DNA from 3 places in the Clostridium chauvoei genome. Region 2 is predicted to be linked to each of the others. Evidence: a T-box and tRNA genes for the amino acid it is inferred to sense, from the RefSeq annotation. Region 2 holds a T-box; the other regions hold tRNA genes.

Region 1 (3,282 bases), 1.2 Mb from region 2:
ATCTCCTAAAGATTGCATTGTTTTTGAAGATATTGTTCAAGCTGTTAATGGAGCTAAATTAGCTGGAATGAAAGTAGTTGCAATATATGATAAATCATCAGAAAACCAAAAAGAAGACCTTATTAGCTTAGCTGATAAATATATATATGATTATACTGAACTATTATAGTAAAAACCCTCTTAGTAGAAAACTAAGAGGGTTTTTAGCTTTAAATTATAATATTTATATTAAGTAAATAAAACTTCTATTATATATTACTATTTTCTAGTAACTCCATATTTGCCTTCTAATTCCTTAACAACATCTAAATACTTTCTTTGTTGTCTTTCTTGAATTAAGTTATTTACTATTTGATCTTTTACATTTTCAAATTCCACTGACTTTTCTTCTGATTTTCCTTCAACCTTGATTAAATGATATCCGAATTGTGTTTGTACTGGTTCACTTACAACGCCAATTTCTAAATTGAATGCTGCTTCTTCAAATTCTGGAACCATCATTCCTCTACCAAATGCACCTAAGCTACCACCTTGTTCTTTAGATGGGCAACTTGAATACTTATTAGCTGCTTCTTCAAAAGTAAGTTCTCCAGCTTCAATTTCTTTCTTGATTTGGTCACAAGTTTCCTTTGAATCAACTAATATATGTTTAGCTGATACTGTAGGTTGTTCTACAAACATATTTTTATTTTCGTTATAAAAATCTAAAGCTTCTTTATCAGTAACAGTTATTTCTGATAATACCTTATTCATTGTTATTTGAGTTAATATATCTTTTTCAGCTTGAGCTACATTAGCTTTATATTCTTCAGTAGTATTTAGCTTTAATTCTTCACCTAATTGTGCCATTAATTCAAAAGCTATAACTTGTTCTAATAATTGCTTCATTGCTTGCTCTGTTTGGAAATATCCTCTTTTTTCTTCTGGATATCTCATAACTAATTTTTGTAAGTCTGAAGTTTTAATATCTTTTCCAGCTACTGTTGCTAAAATCTTATCTTGCATTTATAAAAGTCTCCTTTATTTTTATTATAGTTGATACTTTTTATTATATCAGAATTGGAAATAATGTATATTATATTTAGAATAAAATTTAAATTTACCTATAATTATTCTTATTGATAATAATTATCTATAGTATTATAATAAAATAAAGTAAACAATAATAATGTTTACTTAAATACGAATTTTATTTATAATTTGTTATTAAATAAAAATATTAGGAGGTTTACAATGTTAGAAGTAGGTAAACTAGCACCAGATTTCACTCTTATGGGATCTGACGGAAATGAACATAAGTTAAGTCATTATAAAGGTAAGAAGGTAATATTATATTTCTACCCAAAAGACAATACTCCTGGTTGTACAACCGAAGCTTGTGACTTTAGAGATCATACAAACGAAATACATGATCTAAACGCTATAGTTATTGGTATAAGTAAAGATTCTTTAACTTCTCATAATAAATTTATAACAAAATTTAATTTACCATTTATTTTATTAAGTGATGAAGAAAAAACTGTTTGTGCTCTTTATGATGTAATTAAAGAAAAAAATATGTTTGGAAAAAAAGTCTTAGGAATTGAAAGAAGTACTTTCATAATTAATGAAGATGGCGTTTTAATTAAAGAATTTAGAAAAGTTAAGGTTAAAGGACATATAGAAGCTGTAATTGACGAATTACGTTTATAAGAACATATTTTATAAGGAAGTAGGATTTTTATAGTCTTACTTCTTTTTATTTTTATAAAAATAAAAAAACCAACTAATTTAAAATTAGTTGGTTTCCTGGTGGCTCGACCAGGAATCGAACCAGGGACACGAGGATTTTCAGTCCTCTGCTCTACCGACTGAGCTATCGAGCCACATTACCTGGCAACGTTCTACTCTCCCACACAGTCTCCCATGCAGTACCATCGACGCTGTAGAGCTTAACTTTCCTGTTCGGAATGGGAAGGAGTGTTTCCTCTACGCCATCATCACCAGATTCATTGTCACCCCAAATCTATGATTTGGTTGGTGTAAAGCACTTAGCATAGCTAAGTTACCTTTTCAGATATTCTCTGAAAATTGCACATGAATTTTTGCCATTTCGTTATTGGTCAAGCCCTCGACCTATTAGTATCAGTCAGCTAAATATGTTACCACACTTACACCTCTGACCTATCAACCTTGTGTTCTTCAAGGGGTCTTACTAGCTTATGCTATGGGAAATCTCATCTTGAGGGGGGCTTCACGCTTAGATGCTTTCAGCGTTTATCCCTTCCCGACTTAGCTACCCAGCCATGCTCTTGGCAGAACAACTGGTGCACCAGAGGTCAGTCCATCCCGGTCCTCTCGTACTAAGGACAGCTCCTCTCAAATTTCCTACGCCCGCGACGGATAGGGACCGAACTGTCTCACGACGTTCTGAACCCAGCTCGCGTGCCGCTTTAATGGGCGAACAGCCCAACCCTTGGGACCTACTACAGCCCCAGGATGCGACGAGCCGACATCGAGGTGCCAAACCTCCCCGTCGATGTGGACTCTTGGGGGAGATCAGCCTGTTATCCCCGAGGTAGCTTTTATCCGTTGAGCGATGGCCCTCCCACGAGGTACCACCGGATCACTAAGCCCGACTTTCGTCCCTGCTCCACTTGTGGGTGTCGCAGTCAGGCTCCCTTCTGCCTTTGCACTCTTCGAACGATTTCCGACCGTTCTGAGGGAACCTTTGGGCGCCTCCGTTACTTTTTAGGAGGCGACCGCCCCAGTCAAACTGCCCACCTAACAATGTCCCGTCACCAGATTCATGGCGTCCGGTTAGAACCCCAATACTGTCAGGGTGGTATCCCAAGGATGACTCCACCAAGGCTGACGCCCTAGTTTCCCAGTCTCCCACCTATCCTGTACAGACAATATCGGAATTCAATGCTAAGCTACAGTAAAGCTCTACGGGGTCTTTCCGTCCAATCGCGGGTAGCGAGCATCTTCACTCGCACTACAACTTCGCCGGATTTGCAGTTGAGACAGTGCCCAAGTCATTACGCCATTCGTGCGGGTCAGAACTTACCTGACAAGGAATTTCGCTACCTTAGGACCGTTATAGTTACGGCCGCCGTTTACTGGGGCTTAAGTTCACACCTTCGCTTGCGCTAAGTGTTCCCCTTAACCTTCCAGCACCGGGCAGGCGTCAGCCCCTATACATCAGCTTGCGCTTTAGCAGAGACCTGTGTTTTTGCTAAACAGTTGCTTGGGCCTATTCTCTGCGGCCTACTCTCGTAGGCACCCCTTCTCGCTAACTTA
Region 2 (3,282 bases):
ATCTTTAACTTATCTGCATCTGGATGTTGAGTTATTTCTACAAGTTTACAAGTTACAACATTTTTTATTGTATCTCCTTGTATTATTACCTCTTCTACTGCTGAACCTGATAAAGTTAATTTATCTCCTAATTCTTTTGCATCTATATTTACTTCTACGTAATCTTTTAACCAATTAAATGGTACTTTCATCTCTTTTACCTCCTACTAAAATTGATTTAAGAATCTCATATCACTTTCATATAATAATCTAATATCATCTATTCCATATTTAAGCATAACCATTCTATCTACACCAAATCCAAAAGCAAATCCACTGTACACTTCAGGATCTATTCCACAATTTCTTAAAACTTGAGGATGAACCATACCGCATCCTAGTAGTTCTATCCATCCACTACCTTTGCATACTCTACATCCTTCACCTTGACATACGAAACATGTAGCATCCATTTCTGCTGATGGTTCTGTAAATGGGAAATGATGTGGTCTAAACTTAGTTTTAACTTTATCTCCAAACATTTTCTTTGCAAATAATTCTAAAGTTCCTTTAAGATCTGCAAAAGTTACTCCTTTGTCTATAACTAGACCTTCCATTTGATAAAAAATTGGAGAGTGTGTTGCATCAACAGCATCTGATCTATATACTTTACCTGGTGCTATCATCTTTATTGGTGGTTTTTGATCTTCCATAACTCTTATTTGAACTGGTGAAGTTTGAGTTCTTAATACTAAACTATCATTTATGTAAAAAGTATCTTGTTCACTTCTTGCAGGATGATTCTTTGGTATATTTAAAGCTTCAAAATTATAATGGTCTAACTCTACTTCTGGCCCCTCTTCTACTGTAAAGCCCATTGATATAAAGATATTCTTCATACTTTCTAGTGTTAAATCTAATGGATGTCTTTTACCTATAACATTTTTCTTACCTGGAAGAGATATATCTATTACCTCTGATGCCAGCTTAGCATTCTTTTCCTTTTCTTTAATTTGTCTTGAAGTATCTTCAATTTTATCTTCTACTTCTTTTTTAACTACATTTACAAGCTTACCTACAACTGGTCTTTCTTCAGCTGATAAAGCTCCCATGCCTCTTAATATAGTAGTTAATTCTCCTTTTTTACCTAAATACTTAACTCTAATTTCTTCAAGTGCTGCACTATTATTAACTTCTTGTAATTCTTTAAATGCAGCTTCTTTAATTGCTATTAGTTTTTCTTGCATTTTTATGTCCTCCTTATTTATTAATTAATACTAAAAACAGTTTTAATAATTAATTTTGCGTATAAAAAAACTCCATCCCTATAAAGGGACGGAGTATCCGCGTTACCACCCTAATTGGTTTTAAATTTATAATATTTAAAACCCAACTTAATTTAAATAACGGTACTACCGCTAGCAACTACTATAATTTCATAGCTAGGACTCCTGAGGGAACTTCAATATAATTCCTTTTAAAATGGCTTTCAGTCTAAGACCATTTCTCCCTGAAAAATTTATTATATCTACTCTCTCATTCACTGTCTTTACATATTTATTTACAACTTATTATACAAATAAAGCTAATTAAATTCAATAGAAACTTTTTATATAATAAACTATTGTAGATTTTGTCTAACTTTTTCAAATAATATAATAGATGTAGCAATTGCCACGTTTAAAGATTCTGCTCCACCTGGCATAGGAATTTTAACTTTTTTATCTGCTTTTGAAAAAATTTCATCACTTATTCCATTTCCTTCATTTCCTACAGATAAAATTATCTTTCCTTTTAAATCTTCCTTAAAGAAGTCCTTAGATTCCTCTAAGGATGTTGCTACAAGTTTAAATCCATTATCCTTTAGCTTTTTTAAAAATGTTAAATCTTCATCCTCATATACTATTGGCACATAAAATATAGATCCCATTGTTGATCTTATAGTTTTGTCATTATATATGTCAACGGTGCCCTTAGTTAATATTATTCCATCTACTCCTGCAGCATGAGCTGTTCTTATTATAGTTCCTAGATTTCCTGGATCTTGAACCTTGTCACATAAAAGATAGAAATCTCCCTTTATTTCTTGAGGTAATTCTCTATTTTTTACAACTGCAACAACACCTTGTGGATGTTCCGTAGATGTAAGTTGCATTATTAAATTATTATTAACAACATATATTTTACTATCTTTATCTATATATTCTTCTAAGTATTCATTTAACTTTTCTTTAGAATCTTCTGATAAAATAATATATTCAACTTGTAAATTTGCCTTAAAAGCTTCTTCTATTAACCTAAAGCCTTCAATTATATATTTACCTTCTTTAATTCTATTTTTCTTTTCTTTTAATTTCTTAGTTGCTTTAAATAAAGCATTATCTTTACTTTCTATATAAATCAATTTGCACCTCGTTAATTTAATTTAACAATTACGCCTTCTAATTTACTTAAGTCTTCAGCTGATCCAATAGCGACTATTACATCTTTAGCATTAACTCTATCATCTGCAGATGGTGTTAAATTAATTTCATCACCATTTTTTATAGCCATTACATTTATTCCATACTTACTTCTAAGTCTTAACTCATCAAGAGTTTTTCCATCCCACTCATCTAACGCTTGTATTTCCATGATACTATAATCTGGAGAAAGTTCTATATAGTCTAATATGCTTGCAGATACTAGATTATGTGCAACTCTTACCCCCATATCTTTTTCAGGTAATACAACTCTATCTGCACCTATTTTATATAAAACTTTAGCGTGTAAATCACTATGACCTTTTGCTATTATATATTTAACGCCTAATTCTTTTACTAGTAATGTTGCCATTACACTAGCTTGAATGTTTGAACCTATTGTTACTACTGCTACATCAAAATTTCTAATTCCTAAAGATCTTAAAGCATTTTCATCAGTTGCATCTAATTGAACTGCATGAGTTACACTATCTGAAATTTCTTGAACTAAATCTTCATCCATATCTATCGCTAATACATCATTACCTAAAGCATATAAAGTTTTAGCTACTGAATGACCAAATCTACCTAAACCTAATACTACAAATTGTTTATTTGCCATATTTTTTCTCCCCTAACCAATTAAAATCTTTCCTTCTGGATATTTATATCCAGTTTTCTTTCTTTTTCTTGTTAGTGCTAGCGCTACTGTTAATGGACCTACTCTTCCAAAGTACATCATTAACATAATTAACACCTTTCCTATGTTACTTAAATTTGGAGTTAATCCAGTAGTTAACCCTACTGTTCCAAAAGCTGATGTTGTTTCATATAGTAAATC
Region 3 (3,282 bases), 1.1 Mb from region 2:
ACTCTTAAAATTTCTTGTCAACAACTTTTTTTAAGTTGTTTTTTGATTTCTCAAAAGTGACTCGTTTATCTTATCATCAGTCGCAAATACTGTCAACACCTTATTCCGTGTTGTGTTTTGCGCTAACAACGTATTTTATATTATCATATTCTTTTATTATTATATCTTATAATTCCTGTTTTATTCATAATTAACATAAAAATTCTATTGTTTACTTAAAATACATTAATATTACTATTACTGATATTCGTGGTTACGTTTCTGCCTGTTTTTATGCAATTATAGGATAATTTTACTATTTTATACTAATAATATACTCTAAATATTCAATTAGTATATTATTATGCTTATTAGAAATACTTTATTTATGGTTATGTTATAATTATTTCGAGGTGAGAATATGAAGAAAATTTTAGATAATGACTGGCAAGAACTATTAGAGCCTGAATTTCAAAAGGATTATTATCAAAATTTAAGAAAGTTCCTAATTTCTGAATATAATACAAAAACTATATATCCTACTATGTATGATATATTTAATGCTTTAAAATTTACTCCTTATAAAGATGTTAAGGTAGTTATTATTGGCCAAGATCCTTATCATGGTCCAAATCAAGCTCACGGACTTAGCTTTTCCGTTAATAAAGGAGTCAGGATTCCCCCTTCTTTATTAAATATTTATAAAGAGCTTCATTCTGATTTAGGGTGCTATATACCTAACAATGGATATTTAAAGAAATGGGCTGATCAAGGTATATTACTATTAAATACGGTATTAACTGTAAGAGATCATGAGGCTAATTCTCATAAAAATATGGGTTGGGAGATTTTCACTGATAAAATTATAAGTTTACTTAATGAAAAAGATACTCCTATAGTTTTTATACTTTGGGGAAATCCTGCGATTAAAAAATCCTCATTAATAACTAATAAAATTCATTACATACTTACTTCTCCACACCCAAGTCCATTATCAGCCTCAAGAGGCTTCTTTGGAAATAAGCATTTTTCTAAAACAAATGAAATTTTAAAGGATATAGGAAAAGAACCTATAGATTGGCAAATAGATAATGTTTAAATAAATAAAAGGTATGCACCTTGAACTTTACCTTATCAATTAGATAGTTCATCTTTATAATGCATACCTTTTTATATTTAAATTATTGAACGCTTTTATACTTAAATAATTATATTAGTTCTTTTTTATGTCCCTTTTTAGCTTTCTTTACTAAAAAGTGTATTCCAGCTCCTAAAATCCCTAGTACTCCACCAGCTGAAAATCCTAAAATAACATCACCCATTAGAACTCCTACAAAAATCCCAATTCCCACACCAATAGCTATCCCTTTAGCTAGATAATCATATTCTTCATCTGATAAACTTATCTTTTCTAACATAATTAACCACGCCCCTAATAAATTTAATACTTATACTTTATATAATAAATAAAACTTCTTAATTATTTCTTAAACAATTCTTAAAAATGACTAAATTAATATATTTTCTATACTTCTAGACTACACCTTTTTATTAACCTTGTAAAGAGTTATTTTTTACTTTTTAATATATTTTTAAAAATCTTATTATGTCGCTTATATTATGTTAAGTTAATCTTAATATATGTATGAACTCTGTTATTAATTATTATTAAGTAACAAAAAAAAACCAACTAATTTAAAATTAGTTGGTTTCCTGGTGGCTCGACCAGGAATCGAACCAGGGACACGAGGATTTTCAGTCCTCTGCTCTACCGACTGAGCTATCGAGCCTTAACAATATTTATTTTACATAAATTTTAACTAAAAGTCAAACATTTTGTTGAAATTAGTTTTAATTTATTATATCTAATATAAAAAAATTTCTACTACTTTATTATTCCGCTATCATCATCTTGAGTATTACTTTGTCTTAATGCCTCAACAGCTCCAAAAACAGATAAATTTTGTCCAATAGCTTCAAATAACCATGCAACTATTTCTTGTTGTTCACTAGTTAGTCCCTGCGCTATGTCAGCTGCAATAAAGGCAGCTACTACTATTAATTGATCTGGCCCTAAACTAAAAAGATCTACCATATCGCACTCCTATAAAATGTCTTTAATTAATATTTTTATGTTGAAAACTTTCTATAATACTATTATATATGTAATTTCCATAAGAATGTTTAATATAATATAAGGTATATTAATTTTTACGGAGTTGTATGGTGAAATATTTTATCTTCATAATTTTAATATTAGGCATAATTGCTATGTATTTTTATTATGACTACAAACTAGCTTTAACTAGAAAACAACTGATGATAGCTTCTAAAAAAAGAAATACTGTAAAAACTCGATCTATTAATAGAATAGAAAAAACTCCTACTATTAAGTTTTCTAGCCCAAATTCAAAGGTAGGTATAACTAATATCAATACTAATCTTTATTTAGCACCTACTACTTCTTCACCTATTTTAAAGAACATTTCAATTAGAATGGAAGTTCAACTTTTAGATACTGCTGAATTAAATTCTGAAACTTGGTATTATGTTAATTTACCTATAGATACGGATATTAACTGTAGAGGGTGGTTAAACTCTAAGGATTTTTCTATACTATATAGTGATTCAACAAATTTAACTAAAAGCAATTAACTTATACTTTAATTAATTATACTTAATTTATAATTAAGGAACTGTAGTAAATAAAATTTCTCTATATTTACTACAGTTCCTTTTTCATATTAATTGCATATTAAATTCTATAAGATACTTATAAGCATAAAAATTATATATACTACTATTATTAAGAAAAATGGTATATTAAATATATTTTCTTATCTTATCACATCTGACTTTATTTCTTCTTTTAATATCCCTCTATTAATATTAAGTTCTTCTAACTTCTTTAATATTAGATATACAAAAGTTGAAAATATTATTGCTATCACTCCATATACTACAAACATAATTAACTTATCATTAAATGGTAAACTTCTTAATGATAAATCCATTGTTCCATTCATTATCTCTGTTGATTGTGGAATAGTATTTATCAATTTAGACATAGTTACAGAAGTTCCATTAATTATAAAATGTATAATTGATTCTGCAAATATACTATTAGTTATTCTTACTACTAAAGCTAAAATAAATCCTAATACTGTTGCATATAAAAATTGTTGTGGATCTAAATGTAAAATTCCAAAAAATAATCCTGTTATCATTGCAGCTAGATATTTATTTTTATGTTCATATCCTGATAAGACTATCCCTCTTATTGTAACTTCTTCTGTAATGGCA

What was found. A T-box is a leader RNA that pairs with one kind of tRNA and senses whether it is charged. The one in region 2 lies ahead of pheS (phenylalanine--tRNA ligase subunit alpha), so its partner is inferred to be a tRNA-Phe.
Region 1: it encodes a tRNA-Phe, which carries the amino acid that the T-box ahead of pheS (phenylalanine--tRNA ligase subunit alpha) is inferred to sense. The anticodon was not compared.
Region 3: it encodes a tRNA-Phe, which carries the amino acid that the T-box ahead of pheS (phenylalanine--tRNA ligase subunit alpha) is inferred to sense. The anticodon was not compared.

What each region holds. Positions count from the first base shown of each region.
Region 1 is NZ_CP018624.1:2,695,386-2,698,667, forward strand. It holds gene BTM21_RS12655 (HAD family hydrolase) at 1-169, shown strand, start outside; gene BTM21_RS12660 (peptidylprolyl isomerase) at 259-1,005, opposite strand; gene bcp (thioredoxin-dependent thiol peroxidase) at 1,234-1,692, shown strand; tRNA gene BTM21_RS12670 (tRNA-Phe) at 1,790-1,865, opposite strand; rRNA gene rrf (5S ribosomal RNA) at 1,871-1,987, opposite strand; rRNA gene BTM21_RS12680 (23S ribosomal RNA) at 2,099-3,282, opposite strand, start outside.
Region 2 is NZ_CP018624.1:976,425-979,706, reverse strand. It holds gene pheT (phenylalanine--tRNA ligase subunit beta) at 1-191, opposite strand, end outside; gene pheS (phenylalanine--tRNA ligase subunit alpha) at 207-1,226, opposite strand; T-box leader at 1,308-1,532, opposite strand; gene BTM21_RS04560 (TrmH family RNA methyltransferase) at 1,601-2,383, opposite strand; gene BTM21_RS04555 (potassium channel family protein) at 2,395-3,063, opposite strand; gene BTM21_RS04550 (TrkH family potassium uptake protein) at 3,076-3,282, opposite strand, start outside.
Region 3 is NZ_CP018624.1:2,702,274-2,705,555, forward strand. It holds gene BTM21_RS12690 (uracil-DNA glycosylase) at 401-1,078, shown strand; gene BTM21_RS12695 (hypothetical protein) at 1,188-1,397, opposite strand; tRNA gene BTM21_RS12700 (tRNA-Phe) at 1,694-1,769, opposite strand; gene BTM21_RS12705 (hypothetical protein) at 1,865-2,074, opposite strand; gene BTM21_RS12710 (hypothetical protein) at 2,203-2,634, shown strand; gene BTM21_RS12715 (CPBP family intramembrane glutamic endopeptidase) at 2,817-3,282, opposite strand, start outside.